Regions from separate parts of the Bacillus sp. 01N42_2 genome, predicted to be linked through region 1. Evidence: predicted binding sites of a transcription regulator. Region 1 holds the regulator's gene; the other holds the start of a gene.
The links. Region 1 encodes Rex, which represses fermentation and respiration genes when NADH is low (regulators of the CRP and FNR family bind a similar motif). Its sites were predicted from a motif close to TTGTGAAATATTTCACAA; they were not measured.
Positions count from the first base shown of each region.

Region 2: AC1DN5_RS02470 (nitrate reductase subunit alpha) is a predicted target of Rex. The motif match lies at 2,104-2,121, and genes of this name have one in related genera.

Region 1 is NZ_JBFTRO010000009.1:5,473-8,887, forward strand. Features, by position in the region: gene AC1DN5_RS16770 (ABC-F family ATP-binding cassette domain-containing protein) at 1-835, opposite strand, end outside; gene moaC (cyclic pyranopterin monophosphate synthase MoaC) at 975-1,487, shown strand; gene AC1DN5_RS16780 (redox-sensing transcriptional repressor Rex) at 1,484-2,131, shown strand; gene AC1DN5_RS16785 (twin-arginine translocase TatA/TatE family subunit) at 2,150-2,320, shown strand; gene tatC (twin-arginine translocase subunit TatC) at 2,327-3,088, shown strand; gene AC1DN5_RS16795 (YdiK family protein) at 3,127-3,318, opposite strand; gene AC1DN5_RS16800 (CPBP family intramembrane glutamic endopeptidase) at 3,315-3,415, opposite strand, start outside.
Region 2 is NZ_JBFTRO010000001.1:468,131-471,545, forward strand. Features, by position in the region: gene AC1DN5_RS02470 (nitrate reductase subunit alpha) at 1-2,039, opposite strand, end outside; gene AC1DN5_RS02475 (cyclic nucleotide-binding domain-containing protein) at 2,219-2,695, opposite strand; partial or broken gene AC1DN5_RS02480 (YwiC-like family protein) at 2,839-3,415, shown strand, end outside.

The sequences.
Region 1 (3,415 bases):
TGCGGTCGACAAAATCTTGGAGCTTGGCGATTTCGTCCTGCTGTTTTTCATACAGCTTCAGGTCTTTCTCATACTGCTCAGCTTTTTGTTCTAAATAGGCGCTGTAGTTGCCGAGGTATTTTTTGCTTTCTGTCCGTGAGACCTCGTACACTTGGCTGACGACTTTATCAAGGAAATATCTGTCGTGGGAGACAATCAGGATGGCGCCTGAATATCCCTGTAAATAATGCTCAAGCCATGTAAGCGTGTCGATGTCGAGATGGTTCGTCGGTTCATCCAAAATAAGCAGATCAGGCTGGGTCAGAAGCAGCTTGCCGAGAGCAAGCCTTGTTTTCTGACCGCCGCTCAGGCTTTGCACTTTCACGGAATCGTCAAATTTCCCGAAACCGAGGCCGTGAAGGATAGAACGGACGTCTGCTTCATACTGGTAGCCGCCTTTATCCTTGAAGTCCTGCTGAAGCCTGTCATAGGTTTTCATCAGCGTCTCAAGCTCCGCGGGGGCGGCCGTAGCCATCTTTTCTTCAATAGAACGCATTTCTTTTTCCATTGCTTTCAGGAAATCAAAAACACTCAGCAGTTCTTCTTTTATGGTAAGCTGGGATTCCAAGCCTGTGTGCTGGGCAAGATATCCCATCGTTAATTCTTTCGGTTTGATTAATTCACCCTTTTCATATGAAAGGTGACCTGCGATAATTTTAAGGAGAGTTGATTTGCCCGCTCCGTTTCTGCCTACAATGGCGATGCGATCCCGAGATCTGACTTCAAGCTTTATATTGTTTAAAATAGGATCAGCGCCAAAAGATTTGGACAGCTGATTAATTTGTAAGATCATCATATTATTTCACCTCTGTTATAATAAGTTAAGTGTAGCTTATCAACCTGCTGTCAGCAAACAATACATCAGAATTGGAACATTATAGGATAAGACATCAGGGAGAAAATAGTGTATGATCAGAAGTAAGGAGAGTTTAAATATGAATGGATTTTCTCATTTTAATGAAGAAGGCCGTGCCCGCATGGTGGATATAAGCGATAAATCTTCAACAGTCCGTACTGCCGCTGCAATATCCAGCGTACACATGAAGCATGACGTGTACAGCAGAATCAAAAACCGCGAGATCGGAAAAGGAGACGTACTGGCTGTCGCACAGGTGGCCGGAATCATGGCTGCAAAGCAGACCTCAGCGATTATCCCGATGTGCCACCCGCTTTCTTTAAGCAGCGTCGACATTTCATTCGGCTGGGAGGAAAAGGATTCCGAAGCCGTTCTTCATATACAGGCAAGCGTAAAAACGAAAGGGAGTACAGGTGTGGAAATGGAAGCGCTAACTTCTGCTTCAGTCTGCGCTCTGACCGTTTATGACATGTGCAAGGCGCTGGATAAAGGAATGGTCATCGGCCCGACCTGCCTCATGGAAAAAACGGGAGGCAAAAACGGTGATTTTAAAAGAGATGCATCTGAGTATAAAGTGGAGGACCAATCATGAACAAGGATCAATCAAAAATTCCGCAGGCGACAGCAAAACGGCTGCCGCTTTATTACCGCTTTTTAAAGAATTTACACGCGTCAGGAAAGCAGCGCGTTTCATCTGCTGAACTGAGCGATGCGGTAAAAGTCGATTCGGCCACGATCCGCCGGGATTTTTCCTATTTCGGGGCGCTCGGCAAAAAAGGATACGGCTATAATGTGGATTACCTGCTGTCATTTTTCAGAAAAACATTGGATCAGGATGAAACGACGAACGTCATTTTGATCGGTGTCGGGAATTTAGGGACGGCGTTTCTTCACTATAATTTCACAAAAAATAATAACACAAAAATATCTATGGCTTTTGATGTGAATCAGAGTAAAATAGGAACTGAGGTAGGCGGCGTGCCTGTCTATGATCTTAATGATTTAGAACTTCACATTAAGGATGAACCCGTGGCGATTCTTACCGTTCCGGCGGTTGCCGCGCAGTCAATCACCGATCGGCTCGTGTCGCTCGGAATCAAGGGAATCCTTAACTTTACGCCGGCCCGTTTGAATGTGCCGGATCACATTCGAATTCATCATATAGATTTAGCTGTAGAGCTTCAATCATTGGTTTATTTCTTAAAGCATTATTCTGTTTTGGAAGAAATTGAATAACGAAAGGAGGAGCTGCACATGATCGGTCCTGGAAGCCTGGCTGTTATCGGTGTGGTGGCGGTGATTATTTTCGGTCCGAAGAAGCTTCCCGAGTTAGGAAAAGCCGCGGGGGACACGCTTCGTGAATTTAAGAACGCCACTAAGGGATTAGCCGGTGAAGAAGAGGAAAAAAAGAAAGAAGAACAGTAAGATAGGATGACGCGTATGAGAGTGAATCAAATGACGCTTGTGGAGCATATTGCCGAACTTCGGAAACGATTGCTGATTGTGGCGTTATCCTTTACGGTTTTCTTTATTGCCGGCTTTTTTCTGGCAAAACCTATCATTGTGTATCTTCAAAAAGCCGATGAAGTAAAAGAGCTCACCCTTAATGCTTTTAACCTGACGGATCCGCTGTTTATCTTTTTGCAGTTCGCGTTTATTATCGGCATCATTTTGACTTCGCCGATTATTCTCTATCAGATTTGGGCGTTTGTCAGCCCGGGGCTGTATGAAAAGGAGCGCAAAGTAACACTCAGCTATATTCCGATTTCGATCGTGCTGTTTGTCGGCGGTGTGTCATTTTCTTATTATATTTTATTTCCGCTGGTCGTTGATTTTATGAAGCGGGTCTCGAATGACTTGGATGTCAATCAGGTGATCGGAATCAGCGAGTACTTTCATTTTCTGCTGCAGCTGACGATTCCGTTCGGGCTGCTGTTTCAGATGCCGGTGCTGATCATGTTTTTAACGAGGCTCGGGGTTGTCACGCCGATGTTTTTATCGAAGATCAGGAAGTACGCGTATTTTGTGCTGCTCGTGATCGCCGCGATGATTGCGCCGCCTGAGCTGCTGTCTCACTTGATGATTACGATTCCGCTTTGCATTTTATATGAGATCAGTATCCTAATCTCAAAAGCGGCGTACCGGAAAAGGCAGACCGGCAGCAGCGAATCCGATCAGGACGTATCAGCATAAAAAAAGCCATTTCTCCATGATGAGAAATGGCTTTTCTTTTATTTTTGATTTTTCTTCACTTTAAATGAGAAAGCGAACATTTTAAACGAGATGCTGATATTATAAGCGGCGAAAACCATCAGCAGTATGGAATAAAAAGACCACATGCTTCCCGGCGAGCTTGCGGCCAAATACGTAAAGATACAGCCGACTGCGAAATAAATCAAGCCCCAAGTCATTGGGTTCCTCATACAAACAATCCTCCAATAATTAATTGCATTTGTTCACTATGCTGTTCAATATATTTTTGGGCGGGGCCGAGCTGCATGACCACGACAATGGTATTCA
Region 2 (3,415 bases), on a different contig from region 1:
GAGGCTATATACACACCAACGTCTTCAGGTGTCTCCGCCCCCGCTTTTTCAGCCTCTTTGTACAGGTCAATGCCGTTTTTATCGAAAGTCGGGTAGGACGGCAGCCACCCTAATCGCGCCGCCAGCACATTGTAATCGGCGTGATGCTTGTAGCGGGATGAAGAAGCGATCGGTGAAGCCAAGTCACTGATCGGCTGGTCTTCGTAACGCCACTGGTCTGTCGCAAAGTAGAAAAATGAGGTGCCGTTTTGCAGCTTAGGCACGCCTTCCCAGTCCTTTGCGGTTGCGATCGTTTGCCACCCTTCAGCCGGACGGAGCTTTTCCTGCCCGACATAATGAGCCCAGCCTCCGCCGTTTACGCCTTGGGCGCCTACGAGTAAAACAAGATTTAACACCGCGCGGTAGATTGTGTCGGAATTGAACCAGTGGTTAATCCCCGCTCCGACGATAATCATGGATCTGCCGTCAGTATCAATCGCATTTTGAGCAAACTCTCTCGCAATCTTAATGACAGCTTCTTTTTTGATTCCTGTGATCTGTTCCTGCCAGCCAGGTGTAAACGGCTCAGGATCATCATAAGATGCGGCTGATTGTCCGCCGATGCCCCGGTTCACGCCGTAATTGGCCAATATCAAGTCAAACACGGTCGTGACGTACGTCTCTTCGCCGTTCAGATCCAGTTTTTTAATAGGAAGATCCCGCTTGAGCACTTTGTTTCCGTCATTTGAAAAATACGGAATGCGCACCGAGCCGATTTCGTCCTCTATTCCAAGCACAGAGAGACGGGGTTCAATCGGTTCCCCGGTGTCTTCATCGATCATATGCAGGTTCCATTTCTGCTGCCCGTCCCAGCGGGAGCCCATTGTCCCTTGCGGTATGGCAAATTCGTTAGTCTGTTCATTCCAGACTGCAGGCTTCCATTGATCATGCTTTGTCTGCCGCCCGATATCCTTCGCATGCAGAAACCGGCCCGCTGTGTATACACCGTTTTCTTTTGACAGAGTGACGAGGAATGGAAAATCCGTGTATTGCTTCGCATACTTGATAAACCGCTCCGTCTCTTGATTCACGTAAAATTCCTGCAAAATGACATGCCCCATTGCCATCGCAAGCGCCCCGTCAGTCCCTTGGCGGATACTGAGCCAGTCATCGGCGAACTTTGAGGATTCCGCAAAATCCGGACTGATCGAAATGACCTTAGCGCCTTTATAGCGGGCTTCCGCCAAAAAATGTGCGTCAGGCGTTCTCGTTAACGGAACGTTGGAACCCCATGTGATGATATAGCCTGAATTGTACCAATCACTGCTTTCCGGAACGTCCGTCTGGTCGCCCCAAATTTGCGGGGACGCCGGCGGAAGATCCGCATACCAGTCATAGAAACTGAGCATAGGACCGCCGATTAAAGACATGAATCGCGAACCTGATGCGTGGCTGATCATGGACATCGCCGGAATCGGAGAAAAGCCGACATTCCGGTCAGGCCCGTATTTCATGACTGTATACAGCAGAGAGGCTGAAATCAGCTTCAGCACCTCAGACCATTCAGCGCGCACAAATCCGCCTTTCCCTCTTGCCTGTTTATAAGACTTCGCTTTTTCAGGGTTTTCAACAATTGATTTCCAGGCATCAAGCGGATTTTGATGCGCCTGCAGTGCTTCCCGCCACAAATTGACCAGCACACCGCGCACGTACGGATATTTCACACGGAGCGGGCTGTAGATGTACCACGAAAAACTGGCGCCCCGCGGACAGCCTCTCGGTTCGAAATCAGGCATATCCGGGCCTGTTGATGGATAATTCAAGTTTTGTCCTTCCCACGTGACAATTCCGTTTTTCACGTAAATATTCCAGCTGCAAGAACCCGTGCAGTTGACGCCGTGGGTGGAGCGAACGACTTTGTCGTACTGCCATCTGTTTCTGTATACATTCTCCCAATCACGATCTTCGCTAGTGGTTTGGCTATGTTTATTTGAATGATGTTCGATAGGAGAAAAATAGTTTAATCTCCTGAACAGCGGACTCATTTTCTTTTTCTTCATGATCGTTCACTCCTTCTGAGTCAGGTGATGCTACATACACTATAAACAGGGAGAGCGCATTTCCTTGTGAACTATGTCACACACTCTGCTTTATTCACAAAACGTTCACACAAAGGAGCAGGAAAGACGGCGGCGTTCATGGCAGGACGTTTTCTTTCAAAGAAAAAAACCGGCTCTATTTAAGAACCGGGCTCGGCGTTTTCATCGCGTGATGTATGCAGGTACCTCAAAAACAACTGATAGGAACAAAAGACATTTTGCTGAAGCATCGCCAAAAAATTCATTTGCAGCCGCGGATGGTAAGACATCATCTGCTTAAAAACGGAATATGGAATATGTAGTGCCAGAATGTCCGGTGAGGCATTGACTGAGATAAAAGGCGATAAAGAATGCCCGCCTTTTTCATCAATCGGAAACACATCGCCTTTTTCCCACAGCGCAACGGTTTGCGATCCTTCAGGCAGCCTGCTGTCCTTAAAACGGATACTGCCTTTTAATACAATATAAACGGATTGTGAATGAAGAAAGGATGGGGACTGATCAGATGATCCGCTGATAAACGTCCCGTTTTTCAGCAAAGTTTCGACAATGGACAGGGGCACTTCGTTAAACATAGGAAGTTGTTTCAGAAATAATAAATAGTCACACTGATTCATAGGAAAGCCTCCTGTGCTGATGATAGCTTTAGTGTAGCCCGATTGAGCCTGTGCGGCAGTGATGTATTTCACAGCTTGTATGATGAATATCACTTATCAGGAGGATGCCTGCATTTATAATGACATACAAAAGGAGGATTTCGATGAAGGTGATGATTCCGAATCAGCACGGCGCATGGGCGATGCTGCTGATTCCGTTTTTACTCGGCATGGTCAAAGGAGGCCCGGTTTTCTGGCATATTCCGCTCCTTCTGGGCTGGCTTTTCCTTTACTTAACGGTTTATCCCGTTTCGCTCGCCTTGAAAAAGAAACGGCTCAAACCCTATCAAAAGTGGATATCTATTTACGGTTTTCCGGCCTGCTGCTTTTTGATCATTTCTATCTATCATAAACCGCAGCTCGTCTGGGTCGGCCTTTCTTTATTGCCGCTGTTTCTTATCCATATGCATTATGCCCGCCGAAAAAACGAACGGGCACTCGTGAATGATATGGCGGGAGTTTTGTTCTTTTGTTCAGGCGGGCTTGCGAGCTGCTGGCTTGGGACGGGAACCCTTGACGGCTGGGCTTGGTTTATTCTCTCTCAATCTGCTTTATTTTTTATCGGAAGTTCCTTTTATGTGAAGTCAGTCATCCGGGAGAAAAAAAAACAGAACATTTGCGTACTGGTCATGGGGCTATCATTTGCTGCTCCCCTTTTTATCGTGTCTTCTCGGAGCAGGC